DNA from 3 places in the Halomonas kashgarensis genome. Region 3 is predicted to be linked to each of the others. Evidence: predicted binding sites of a transcription regulator. Region 3 holds the regulator's gene; each other region holds the start of a gene.

Region 1 (4,269 bases), 1.7 Mb from region 3:
CAGGGTATCGGTGTGGATCGCCACCTGCACGTCGTAGGCATCCGCCACGCTCAGGCAGTTGTCGATGGAAGCGGGCGTGGTGCCCCAGTCTTCGTGCAGCTTGAGCCCCATGGCGCCAGCGTCAAGCTGAGCTTCCAGCGCTTCCGGCAGGCTGGCGTTGCCCTTGCCCAGAAAGCCGATGTTCATGGGTAGGTCATCGACCGCCTGAAGCATCTTGCCGATATGCCAGGCCCCTGGCGTACAGGTCGTTGCGTTCGAACCGGTCGCCGGCCCCGTACCGCCCCCCAGCATGGTGGTGATGCCACTCATTAACGCCTCTTCCACCTGCTGGGGGCAGATGAAGTGAATATGCGCATCGATGCCGCCTGCGGTAAGGATCTTGCCTTCGCCGGAGATAATCTCGGTGCCGGGGCCGATGACGATATCCACCTCCGGCTGTACATCCGGATTGCCCGCCTTGCCGATCGCGGCGATGCGCCCCGCCTGGATGCCCACATCCGCCTTGACGATACCCCACCAGTCAAGAATCAGCGCATTGGTGATCACGGTGTCCATCACCGCATCATCGGCGCGCTGGCTCTGGCCCATGCCATCGCGAATGACCTTGCCACCACCGAATTTCACTTCGTCGCCGTAGTGGGTGGCGTCTTTCTCGACCTCGATCCACAGCTCGGTATCGCCCAGGCGCACGCGGTCACCCACGGTGGGGCCGTACATATCGGCGTAAGCCTGGCGGCCGATTTTATTGGAAGAGCTGTTGACTGGCTTCATGATTTTCCTCCCGCTAGCGGCCCCATCACATCGCCGCGAAAGCCGTAAATTTCGCGCTTGCCGACATAGGGAATCAGCGTGACTTCACGGCTCTGGCCGGGTTCGAAGCGAATCGCCGTGCCCGCCGCCACATCGAGCCGATAGCCACGCGCCTTGGCGCGGTCGAAGGTCAGCGCCGGGTTGGCTTCGGCGAAGTGGTAATGCGATCCGATCTGGATCGGCCGGTCGCCGGTGTTGGCCACCTCGACGGTGATCCGCTCACGCCCCGCGCACAGCTCGATATCGTCCTCTTTCAACTGATACTCACCGGGAATCATTGCACAGCTCCCTCAAACAATGGGTGAATGGACGGTGACCAATTTCGTACCATCCGGAAAGGTGGCCTCGACCTGGACCTCGTCGACCATCTCGGCCACGCCCTCCATCACGTCGTCACGGGAGAGAATCTCGCGGCCATAGCTCATCAAATCGGCCACGCTCCTGCCGTCGCGAGCGCCCTCCATGATCTCGAAACTGATCAGCGCCACAGCTTCGGGGTAGTTGAGCTTAAGACCGCGCGCTTTGCGCCGCTCGGCAAGCTGGGCGGCGGAAAACAGCAGCAGCTTGTCCTTGTCTCTCGGGGTCAGTTCCATGAGGCGTCTCCATATGGGGTCATGTTCAGGTAAGCCAGATACGCGGCGTATGGGCATCACGCTCGATCAAGCGTGGGCGCAGCAGGTGCCAGGCCCGCTCGCATAGCGTCCAGGCTTCATTGCGCGAGTTGCCCAGGTAGCGCAGCAGCAGTACGCCGTGGCGTTGGGTCACGGCCCAGCGAGGCGAATCCGGCAGGGTTTCGCGCAGCGCTTCGATAGCTTCAACTGCATCGCTCAGACCCACCGCCCAGAGGGTAGCCTGTACCGTGGCGCCGCCCTGGCCCCAGCATCCGCTGAAACGCGGGTGTTGCGGATCAAGCGTCTGGCGCTCCAGCCACAGCGGCTTGCCGTCATGGGTCAGCCGGAAACGCTGGTCCAGCTGGCCGGAGATATAGGGCAGATCGCTTGCCGGTCGCCCCAAGGCCAGCACTTCCCACCCCAGGCAACGGGCATCGCCTTCCAGGGCTATGTGAGTGGTTTGCCGCCCACGGGAGCCATCGAAGGCGATGGTTTCCTGGGGCAGCCATTCCAGCACCGCTCCGGCGGCGATGTTAAGGCGGGTCTCCTGCTGCCAGGCCACGCCATGGCTATCCGCCTTGTAGAGCTTGTTGGCCGCCGGTGTGGTCAGCAGGGCATGAGCGCTGCTCTCCACGCTGGCGGTAATCGACAGGGAATCACCACTGACCAGCCCGCCGGGCGGATGCAGCAGGTAGACATGGCAGGCACCGCCGCGACCCTCCGGGTAGAACGGCCGCTGCACTCGCAGCGGCCCCTGATGACGGGCATGGAGCATGCGTGTCGCGTCAGCGCGGCGAGCAAACGTCAGCGTCAGCGAAGCCGCCCAGTGGCGGCCCTTGTCGAAACGGTGGCCGGAATCGCGGGTGGGGTCAGCGGGAACACACAGGGGCATGGGCAGCAGTCACGTCCTTTGAAAGTCATTCGTTTCTTTCAAATGCAAGGAATGCGCCAAAATGGTGAAAATGGGAGGCCAAAAGGAATCATCAGCATTTTGAAGGCGAAAATGACTCTTTCGCTCACCCGTCACACGCACTAAAAGAGTGCGAAAAATAGCGCTTCTGCACCATAGAAATACATGGAAGGGTCACGCGCTCTGCACAACGACACAGTCTCGTCCGCTGCGTTTCGCCTGATACAGCGCCCGGTCCGCCCGCTGCATAGAGCGCTGATAGTCGGGGTGGCCGTCGTGCAGCGTTACCCCCACGCTGACGGTCACGTTGAGTAGCGTATCGGCGGCGGCGAGCATTGGCTCCTTGGCTACCGTCTGGCGCAGCCGCTCGGCGAACAGCCGGCTGCCGTGCTGATCGGTATCCACCAGGACGATCAAGAACTCCTCGCCGCCCATGCGGAATACGTAATCACCGCCACGGGTGGAGCGATCCAGAATGCTCGCCACCTGCTGAAGTACGCTATCCCCCGCATCGTGCCCATGGGTATCGTTGATCGACTTGAAGTGGTCGATATCGACCATGAGCAATGCGAAGCGCTTATCGGAGTGGCGGGATATCTCGATTTCCCGGTTGAGCACCACCGGCAGGAATTTGCGGTTGAGCAACCGGGTCAAGCTGTCGCGCCCCGCTTCCAGGCCGGAGGCACGTTCCAGCATATCGTTCAACAGCATCAGGATGGTGCGCACGGCGTCACGGATCTCATTCAACGCCTGTAACTTCTCGTTGACATCCTCATAGCCCAGAGCAGGCAGCCACTCCTGATCCACCCGGTTAATATGCCGAGAGATGACGGCGATTTCCCGCGACCCCTCGAATGCATGGCACGCCTTATGGAAGTACCACAGCCCGAACTCGGAATTGGCGAGCCTGGGAAGCGCACCGGTTTCCCGTTGGGCGGCTACGGCGAACATCAGCGTGTTTTCCCAGTTCAACAGTGCCGAGCGTTGGCGCTCGCGCTCGTCGCCGATGCTCTGGGTCAGGGAGAAAAGCTTGTACGCCTCTTCTGTACGTGTATTGCGATCATTGGCGACTGAGTACGCATGGCTCATGATCTCCATGGCCATGTCGATATGATCCGATACATAAATGCAAGCGGCGCCCGGCGCCAGCGGACGCTCGAAAGCAGCATTGATCTGGGCGTAAAACGCCTGCTTCAACTGCCTTGCCCCGTTAAGCACCAGGTTGACGGGAATATCGATACGGGCATGCACTTGCCCCACTTTCTCCTGCTGTTCGACAAGCGCGACAAAGTCGCTATGTTCCACAGCGAACATGGTACTTAGCCAGCGCCGCATGGAGGGGTTCAAGCGCTGCTGCACTTGCTCGTTGGAGAGAAACAGCGTGGCATGGGGGTCTTCCAGCATCACCGTATAGAAGTGGTCGGCAAAGAGGGCACAATGCTGCTCCACTAGTGCCGCCACCGCTTGGCGCAGCGGCTCGGGAGTATGCTCCTGAAGCGTTTGCCATTCGGCGGCGAGCTGATGTTTGTCTTTATAGCGCATGGCCCATCCCATATTTTTTGCGAAAGCTTATTAAAGTTAGCCATGGTACACCCAAATAACGCGGCCAACATGCTTACGGAACGGCAACAACCACTGCGCCCGCCTTGTTTGGCGGGCGCAGAAAGAGAAGGAATGGTGAGAGCTTAACGACCTATACCGTCAGATGCTGCTTGATCAGCTCATCGGAGAGTTCGCTGATTTCGCCTTTGGCCACGGGGCGGCCGCGGTCCATGATCACGAAGCGGTCGGCGTACTTGCGCGCAAAGGGCAGCTTCTGCTCGACCAGCAGTACGGTCAGGCCGTCCTCGGCAATTAACCGCCGGATTACCTGGCCGATCTGGGCGACGATATTGGGCTGAATGCCCTCCCCCGGTTCGTCCAGAATCAATACCTTGG
Region 2 (4,269 bases), 1.7 Mb from region 3:
GCCATTGCCTGCACCATGTACCTGCTGGTTGGCTACTACATCATGTACTCCAGCGACGGCGGCGGTTTCCTGCCCAACCTGGGCTTCTTGATCGGCGCCGAAAACAGCCTTGATGCGGTGACCGCCGGTGGCGAGGATGCTCCCTACTACTCCATGCGTTCCGACTTCTTCTTCCAGGTGGTGTTCGTTGCCACGGCGATGTCGATCGTCTCCGGTGCCGTGGCCGAGCGCATGAAACTGTGGGCCTTCCTCGCCTTCGCCGTGGTGATGACCGCGTTCATCTACCCGGTATCCGGTTACTGGACATGGGGTGGCGGCTGGTTGGCCGAAGTCGGCTACTCCGACTATGCCGGCTCCGGGATCGTCCACCTGGCGGGTGCCGCCGCGGCACTGGCCGGCGTACTGGTACTCGGGCCGCGTAAAGGCAAGTACGGCAAGGACGGCGCCATCTACGCCATCCCCGGTGCCAACCTGCCGCTGGCGACCCTGGGTACCTTCATCCTGTGGATGGGCTGGTTCGGGTTCAACGGTGGTTCCGAGTTGAAGATGTCCGACGTCGGTTCGGCAAACAACGTGGCCCAGGTATTCGTCAACACCAACGCCGCCGCCGCGGGTGGTGTCATCGCCGCCCTGATCCTGGCCAAGCTGTGGTTCCGCAAGGCGGACCTGACCATGGCGCTCAACGGCGCGATTGCCGGCCTGGTGTCGATCACTGCCGACCCGCTATCGCCAACGGCGCTGGGTGCCTGTCTGATCGGTGCCGTGGGCGGTGTTCTCGTGGTGGCGTCGATCGTGACTCTGGACAAGCTGAAGCTCGATGACCCGGTGGGTGCCATCTCTGCTCACGGGGTAGTGGGTATCTGGGGTGTTCTGGCGGTGCCGCTGTCCAACGGCGATGCCAGCTTCGGTGCCCAGATCATCGGTATCCTCGGTATCTTCATCTGGGTGTTCGTGGCCAGCTTGATCGTCTGGTTCATCATCAAGGCCATCATGGGTATCCGGGTCAGCGAAGAAGAAGAGTATGAAGGGGTCGATATCGCCGAGTGTGGCCTGGAAGCCTATCCTGAATTCAGCTCCTCCAAGAAATAAGGAGAAGCTTACCCTGTGAGCTGGCGTGCTCCACCTGGCCTCCCTTCGGGGAGGCTTTTTTTGATATCGCGAGTTAGCTTGAAGGACGGCTCTGCAGCACACTCAGCCCGGTTACCGCACTCAGAATCAGCACCATGCCCGCTACTTGTGGCAGATCCAGCGCTTCGCTCAATACGAACAGGCCGAAGAGAGCCGCGGTGACCGGCTCCACCATGGCCACGATCGAAGCCGTAGTGGGCAAGGTGTGACGCAGGCCGGTGATATAGCAGTAGAACGACAAGCCCGCGCCCAGCAGACCCAGCAGGATGAACCATGCCACATCGGCGGAGACGGTTACGGCCACCGCCTGGCCGAGGTCGATCAACGGCAACAAGATCAATGTGCCGGTGGCAAAGGCAATCGCCAGTACACTCGGCGCCGGGCCGTAACTGCCGGCATACTTGAAGCCGAAGATGAACAGAGCGTAGGAAAGCCCCGAAAGCAGGCCGGTGGCGATGCCCAGCGTCGAGACGGCGCCCGCCTGGGTGCGGTAGATGCCGGTCAGCAGCACGACCCCTCCGATCACCAGCGCGATGCTGACCAGTTTCACCGGTGTGGGACGCTCCACTCCGGCAATAAAGGAGACCAGGTAGACGAAGACCGGTGCGCTGTACATCAGCGTGACGGCCACCGCCACGCTGCCCTCGCTGATGCTGATGAAATAGAAGGTGAAGTTGCCGGCGACCCCGAGCCCCGCGATTAATGACCACAGCACCAGCCGGCGGTTGAATGAGAAGCCCCGCCCTTGAAGACGGATGATGGCCAGCCAGATCGCCATGCATCCCAGCCCCACCAGGATGCGCCAGAAGGAAATCACCTCGGGCGACCAGCCCCGGGACATGAGCAGGCTGGCAAGACCGCCGGCCAAGCCCCATTGAAAGGCGGCTGCTATGACAAGCGCGGTAGCTGAAAACAATCCCAAATCTCCCGATGACTCAATGATGATCGAGTATGCGCAAGCACGCATAGCGGTGAACTCATGCTCATCCTAGTCCTCGTCGTGCAGCCTTTCACGCGATCCACGGGGAGGCTTTTTATTCTCGGCCCACGGCGGTGTATGCTTGGCACAGGTGGTTCACATGAATGAGATAAGGATAGGGGAAGCGCGATGAAACTGGTGACAGCAATTATCAAGCCGTTCAAGCTTGACGACGTACGTGAATCGCTTTCCGAGATCGGCGTCCAGGGCATTACCGTCACCGAGGTGAAGGGCTTCGGTCGGCAGAAGGGCCATACCGAGCTGTATCGCGGTGCGGAGTATGTGGTCGACTTCTTGCCCAAGGTCAAGCTGGAAGTCGCCGTGGACGACGACATGGCCGAGCAGGTCATCGAAGCGATCACCCAGGTCGCCAATACCGGCAAGATTGGGGATGGCAAGATCTTCGTCATGCCGCTGGAGCAGGTGATTCGTATCCGTACCGGCGAGACCGGCAAGGATGCGGTTTAAGCACAAGCGCTAGACGCAAAAAGCCCGAGACGTGTGATGGCACGCCTCGGGCTTTTTTAATGACGACTTATATTGATTGATTACTTCTCGACGAAAGCGCGCTCGATGACATAGTCGCCGGGTTCGCCCATGCGCGGCGAGATGTTCATTCCCAACTCGTCCAGCAGGGCGCTGGTATCGTCGAGCATCGCCGGGCTGCCGCAGATCATCGCCCGATCCTGGCGCGGGTCGATGGGCGGCAGGCCGGTATCCTCGAATAACTTGCCGCTGCGGATATGGTCGGTCAAGCGGCCCATGGTGTGAAACTGCTCGCGAGTGACGGTGGGGTAGTAGACCAGTTTCTCCGCGACATCTTCGCCCAGGTACTCGTGGGCCGGCAGCTCCTTGGTGATGAAGTCGGCGTAGGCCAGCTCGGAAACCTCGCGTACCCCATGTACCAGCACTACCTTTTCATAGCGCTCGTAGACTTCAGGGTCCTGGATCAGGCTCAAAAACGGCGCCAGGCCAGTACCGGTGGAGAGCATGTAGAGATTGCGCCCCGGCAGAAGGTCGTCGGTCACCAAGGTGCCGGTGGGCTTGCGGCTGACCATGATCTGGTCACCGACCTTCAGGTGCTGCAGACGCGAGGTCAGCGGGCCATCGGGCACCTTGATGCTGAAGAACTCCAGATGATCCTCATAGTTGGGGCTGGCAATCGAGTAGGCGCGCATCAAGGGCTTGCCGTTCACTTCAAGACCGATCATGACGAATTGGCCAGTCTTGAAACGCAGGCTGCGCTCGCGGGTGGTGCGAAAGCTGAACAGGGTGTCGTTCCAGTGGTGAACACTCAGGACGTCTTCCAGGGCGAACTTGCTCATGATGGTTCCTTGGTCAGGCCGGAAGGTCTTGCGCCAACCGACTTCTATGCGGTTATGGAATAAAAATTGTTTCTAGAGTTGCCGACAAGTCTAAGAAAACATGACATATCTGTTAAACAGATTATTTGAATAACGCTTATCTACTTTTCCGATATAATTTTGAAAATCACTCTCGCCAGCGTGAATACTGGACTCGAGGTAACGTCATGCACTATACCCTGCGGCAACTGGAAGTCTTCGTGGCCGTTGCCCAGCACGAAAGCGTTTCCCATGCGGCACGTGTGCTGGCGCTCTCCCAGTCTGCCACGAGTACGGCACTGGCGGAGCTGGAGCGACAATTTGACTGCCAGTTGCTGGATCGAATCGGCAAGCGGCTGAAGCTGAACGCGCTGGGGTTCCAGTTGCTGCCCAAGGCGGTGGCGTTACTCGACCGGGCGGAGGAAGTCGAGGAGCTGCTGCGGGGTCAGCAGGGCGTGGGCTCGCTGGACGTCGGGGCGACGTTGACCATCGGCAACTACCTGGCCACGCTTCTGATCAGCGATTTCATGCAGCGCTATCCGGGAAGCCGAGTACGCCTGTCGGTACGCAATACGCGCAATATCATCGACGGGGTACGTCAGCACTCGCTGGACCTGGGGTTGATCGAGGGTCAATGCGATGACGAGGCGATCATCAGCCAGCCCTGGGTGGAGGATGAATTGTGCGTGTTCTGCTCACCGCGGCACCCGCTAGCAGGCAGTACGGGGCTCGAACTGGAGCGCCTGTTGCGCGAGGACTGGATCATGCGCGAGCAGGGCTCGGGTACCCGCATGACCCTGGAACAGGCGACTCGTCATC
Region 3 (4,269 bases):
TGACGTTAAAGGCTACCATCCACCCGAGACGAACGCTCAAGAGGAAATGCCATGAAACCCACCATCACGGCCGCCATCCTGGCTTCGACACTGCTGACGGGCGGGCTGCCCACGCTAGCCTTTGCCCAATCTTCCCAGGCCCCGATCGAAGTCGAGGCCGATCGCCTGGACCTGGATCAACGCGCCGGCACCGCCGTCTATGCCGGTAATGTGGAGATTCGTCAGGGCGAAATGCGCCTGAAAGGCGATCGCGTTCAGATCCAGCGTAACGACGAAGGGGAGCTATCCCGAGCCACCGCTACGGGCGAGCGAGCCTATCTGCGTCATCAGATCGAAGGCCAGCCCTCGCCCATGGAGGGCTGGGCCCGCAATATCGTCTTTCACGTCGCAGAGCAGCGCGTGGTACTGATCGACCAGGCGGAGCTGAACCAACAGGACGACCATTTCGAGGGCGGATACCTGGAATACTTCATTGACCGGCAGGTGGTTCAGGCACGTTCGGAAACCGGTAGCGGCGATCAGCAGCGCATCCGCATGACGCTCCAGCCCGAACGCCAATAGGCTTCGCCAACGCTGCCCCCATTTCTCGCTACAGGAACCTGGCACCTCGATGAAGACACTTTACGCTCGCCACTTGGCCAAGAGTTACAAGCGCCGCCGTGTGGTCAAGGATATTTCCGTGGAGATCGCGCAAGGCAGTGTCGTCGGCCTGCTCGGCCCCAACGGGGCGGGCAAGACCACTTCGTTCTACATGATCGTGGGCCTGGTGAGCGCCGACGCCGGCAGCGTCAGTATCGATGATCACGATATCTCCCACGCCCCCATGCATGAGCGAGCCAAGGCGGGCATCGGCTACCTGCCCCAGGAAGCCTCGATATTTCGCAAGCTTTCGGTGGCGGACAATATCCTGGCGATCCTGGAAACCCGCCGCGACCTCGACTCGAGCGGACGCGAACAGCAGCTCGAAGCGCTGCTCGAGGATTTTCACGTCACCCACATTCGCGACAATCTCGGCATGAGCCTCTCCGGTGGCGAACGACGCCGGGTGGAAATTGCCCGTGCGCTTGCCACAGAGCCCGCTTTCATTCTTCTGGATGAACCATTTGCCGGGGTCGATCCGATCTCCGTCGGCGAAATCAAGACCATTATCCGCGCGCTCAAGGCGCGCGAAATCGGCGTTCTCATAACCGATCACAATGTGCGCGACACATTGGATATCTGTGACACCGCCTATATCGTCGGCGATGGCCAGATCATTGCCAGCGGCCCGCCACAGGGCATACTGGACAACCAACAGGTGCGCGACGTTTACCTGGGCGCCGACTTCAAGCTCTAGACGACTTCATACTCTAGCCGTCTCAAGCGCCAGATGGCATGCTTATTGCCGGTGGCATGCATATTGCAAAAGTTGACTTGCACCTGGTCCTTGCTCGCACTAGGGTTAAGCTTTCCGATTACGCACGCGAGTCCCGCTATGGTCATGAAAGCCTCTCTTCAATTGCGCATGGGCTCCCAGCTGACCATGACGCCGCAATTGCAACAGGCGATCGCGCTGCTGCAATTATCCACTCTCGATCTGCGTCAGGAAATCCAGCAGGCGCTCGATTCCAACCCCCTGCTCGAGCAGGAGGAGGAGTTCAGCGAGCAGGCGGTGGACGAGGCACAGGAAGCCGAGTGGTCCGAGGACATCCCTAACGAACTGGCGCTCGACAGCGACTGGTCGGATACCTACCAGGACATGGTGCCCGCCGCCGGCAGCGGCGAAGGTCCGGATTTCGAGCGTCAGGCCGCCGGCCAGAGTCTGCAGGGGCACCTGCTCTGGCAACTGGCCATGACCGATCTCGACTGGCGCGAACGGCAGATAGCGGAAAGCCTGATCGATGCCATCGATGTCAATGGCTACCTGACCCAGACCTTGTCCGAGCTGCGCGACGGGCTACGCGATCAGGGCCTCGAAGGCATAAGCACTCGAGAGGTGGAAACCATTCTGCTCCGCTTGCAGCAGTTCGAGCCCACCGGCATCTTCGCCCGAGATCTACGCGAATGCCTGATGCTGCAGCTCGCCACCCTGGCCGATGACACCCCCCTGCTCGCCCACGCCCGCCGTTTGGTCCGCCAGTTTCTCGAGGCGCTGGGCAAGAACGACACCCGCCTGCTCAAGCGTCGGCTGGGACTGGACGAGACCCAGCTCGAGGATGTTATCTCGCTGATACGCACCCTGGACCCGCGTCCGGGCAGCGCCTTCAGCGACGCGGACGAAGGCTACGTCGTCCCCGATCTGGTGGTGCGCCACGATGCCCAGGGCTGGCATCTCGACTTGAACCCCGAGGCGCTACCCAGGCTCAGGATTCAGCCCGATTACGCCAGCCTCATCAAGCGCGCCGACAAGAGCCAGGACAATCAATATCTCAAGGAACACCTCCAAGAGGCTCGGTGGCTGATCAAGAGCCTGTCCAGCCGCAACGACACCTTGTTGCGCGTGGGGCGCGAAATCGTCACCCGTCAGCTCGGCTTTCTCGAGCAAGGCGAGGAGGCCATGAAACCCTTGATTCTCGCCGATATCGCCAGCGCCGTGGACATGCACGAATCGACCATTTCGCGCGTCACCACCCAGAAGTTCATTCATACGCCACGCGGGGTCTTCGAGCTCAAGTACTTCTTCTCCAGCCAGATAGGCAGCGCCGACGGCGACAGCCACTCCAGTACCGCCATTCGTGCCCGACTGAAGAAACTGATCCAGGAAGAGCCTCCAGGCAAACCGCTTTCCGACAGCCGGCTGGTCACCCTGCTTGGCGACAGTGGTATTCAGGTGGCTCGCCGTACCGTCGCCAAGTACCGTGAGGCGATGGGAATTCCCTCTTCCAGCGAACGACGCAGGCTACGCTGAAGTAGAGCTCTCGTGGAAATCGAGAAAGTTGTTCGCGGGGCTTTGCTCAGCAGGAAAAAGAGTTACAATCGAAGTACAGTCCGATGGATAAGGAGTACGTCAATGCAAGTCAACATCACAGGTCATCATGTCGAACTCACTGACGCCCTGCGTGACTACGTCGAGGAAAAACTCGCTCGCGTTGAACGCCATTACGACAATATCACTACCGTTCAGGTAACCCTGTCCATCGAAAAAGAGCGTCAGCACGCGGCCTGTACGTTGCACGCGGCCGGTGCCGATCTTCACGCCGAGGCCATGGATTCGGACATGTATGCCGCCATCGATGCACTGGCCGACAAGATCGACCGTCAACTGGTCAAGCATAAGGAAAAAGCACAAGCCCGCGCCCAAGGCGCTGGCGTGCGCTGAGCCAATGATGCTGGAAACCATCCTGCCCCCCGAGCGCGTGCTCTATGATGTGCCCGGGGGAAGCAAGAAACGGGTGCTGGAATTCTTCAGCACCTTTATCGCCCAGAACACCCCCAGTCTCGATAGCCAGGAAGTCTTCAGTCGCTTGATCGGTCGAGAGCGCCTAGGCAGTACCGGGATCGGCAATGGTGTCGCTATCCCCCATGCGCGCAGTCCGCATTGCGATGCCCCCATTGCAGGTTTTCTGAAGCTGGCCGAAGCCATCGATTTCGATGCCGTCGACGGTGAACCCGTGGACCTCATCTTCGTGCTGCTGGTCCCGGAAGAGGCGGATGATACTCACCTTGCCCTGCTAGGCCAGGTGGCGACCATCATGAATGACGGCGACACCCGTGTCCGGTTGCGCAAAAGCACCAGTCAACGTGAGCTGCTGGAGTTGCTGAGAGACAAGATCAGGCAGCAGAGCTCCAGTTAGTTCGGCACCGTTCAGCTTCTGGCGTGCTTCTGTCAAATTACGCTTTCGATACGATTCTGCCTCCGTTACCGGACGGCCCTCGATAGAGGCTTACTTGCAAACCTCTCGCCTATTTCGCCTTGAAGAATGGCTGCAACCTGCACGGTAATAGCTAAAATACGGTGCGGAAGGAGATTCGTCATGCAACTCGTGATTATCAGCGGTCGCTCGGGATCGGGAAAGTCCATTGCCCTGCAGGCATTGGAGGATCTCGGCTATTACGCTATCGACAACCTTCCCGCCATGCTTCTGGATTCATTGATAGAGGAGCTCGGTGAGGGCGGCAATCGCAGCCATCTGGCGGTAAGCGTCGACGCGCGTAATCTTCCCCATGCCTTGAAGCGTTTTCCCAGCCTGCTGCAGGAGCTCAAGCGTCGACATATCGATTGCCAGCTCATCTACATGACAACCGATGCGCGCATCTTGCTGGAACGATACTCGGCCACCCGGCGTCGTC

The links. Region 3 encodes sigma-54, which starts transcription at its own class of promoters, with help from an activator protein. Its sites were predicted from a motif close to TGGCACNNNNNTTGCTNT; they were not measured.
Region 1: the regulator sigma-54 is predicted to act here: its motif matches at 2,355-2,372, upstream of R5M92_RS14725 (urease accessory protein UreD).
Region 2: the regulator sigma-54 is predicted to act here: its motif matches at 2,191-2,208, upstream of glnK (P-II family nitrogen regulator).

Annotation. Positions count from the first base shown of each region.
Region 1 covers NZ_CP137552.1:3,204,653-3,208,921, forward strand. Annotated here, with positions in the region: gene ureC (urease subunit alpha) at 1-771, opposite strand, end outside; gene R5M92_RS14715 (urease subunit beta) at 768-1,088, opposite strand; gene R5M92_RS14720 (urease subunit gamma) at 1,101-1,403, opposite strand; gene R5M92_RS14725 (urease accessory protein UreD) at 1,429-2,313, opposite strand; gene R5M92_RS14730 (diguanylate cyclase) at 2,506-3,873, opposite strand; gene urtE (urea ABC transporter ATP-binding subunit UrtE) at 4,025-4,269, opposite strand, start outside.
Region 2 covers NZ_CP137552.1:3,251,009-3,255,277, reverse strand. Annotated here, with positions in the region: gene R5M92_RS14960 (ammonium transporter) at 1-1,089, shown strand, start outside; gene R5M92_RS14955 (DMT family transporter) at 1,163-2,044, opposite strand; gene glnK (P-II family nitrogen regulator) at 2,237-2,575, shown strand; gene R5M92_RS14945 (ferredoxin--NADP reductase) at 2,656-3,432, opposite strand; gene R5M92_RS14940 (LysR family transcriptional regulator) at 3,639-4,269, shown strand, end outside.
Region 3 covers NZ_CP137552.1:1,507,788-1,512,056, forward strand. Annotated here, with positions in the region: gene lptC (LPS export ABC transporter periplasmic protein LptC) at 1-55, shown strand, start outside; gene lptA (lipopolysaccharide transport periplasmic protein LptA) at 52-561, shown strand; gene lptB (LPS export ABC transporter ATP-binding protein) at 611-1,336, shown strand; gene R5M92_RS06970 (RNA polymerase factor sigma-54) at 1,475-2,887, shown strand; gene hpf (ribosome hibernation-promoting factor, HPF/YfiA family) at 2,990-3,298, shown strand; gene R5M92_RS06980 (PTS sugar transporter subunit IIA) at 3,303-3,773, shown strand; gene rapZ (RNase adapter RapZ) at 3,954-4,269, shown strand, end outside.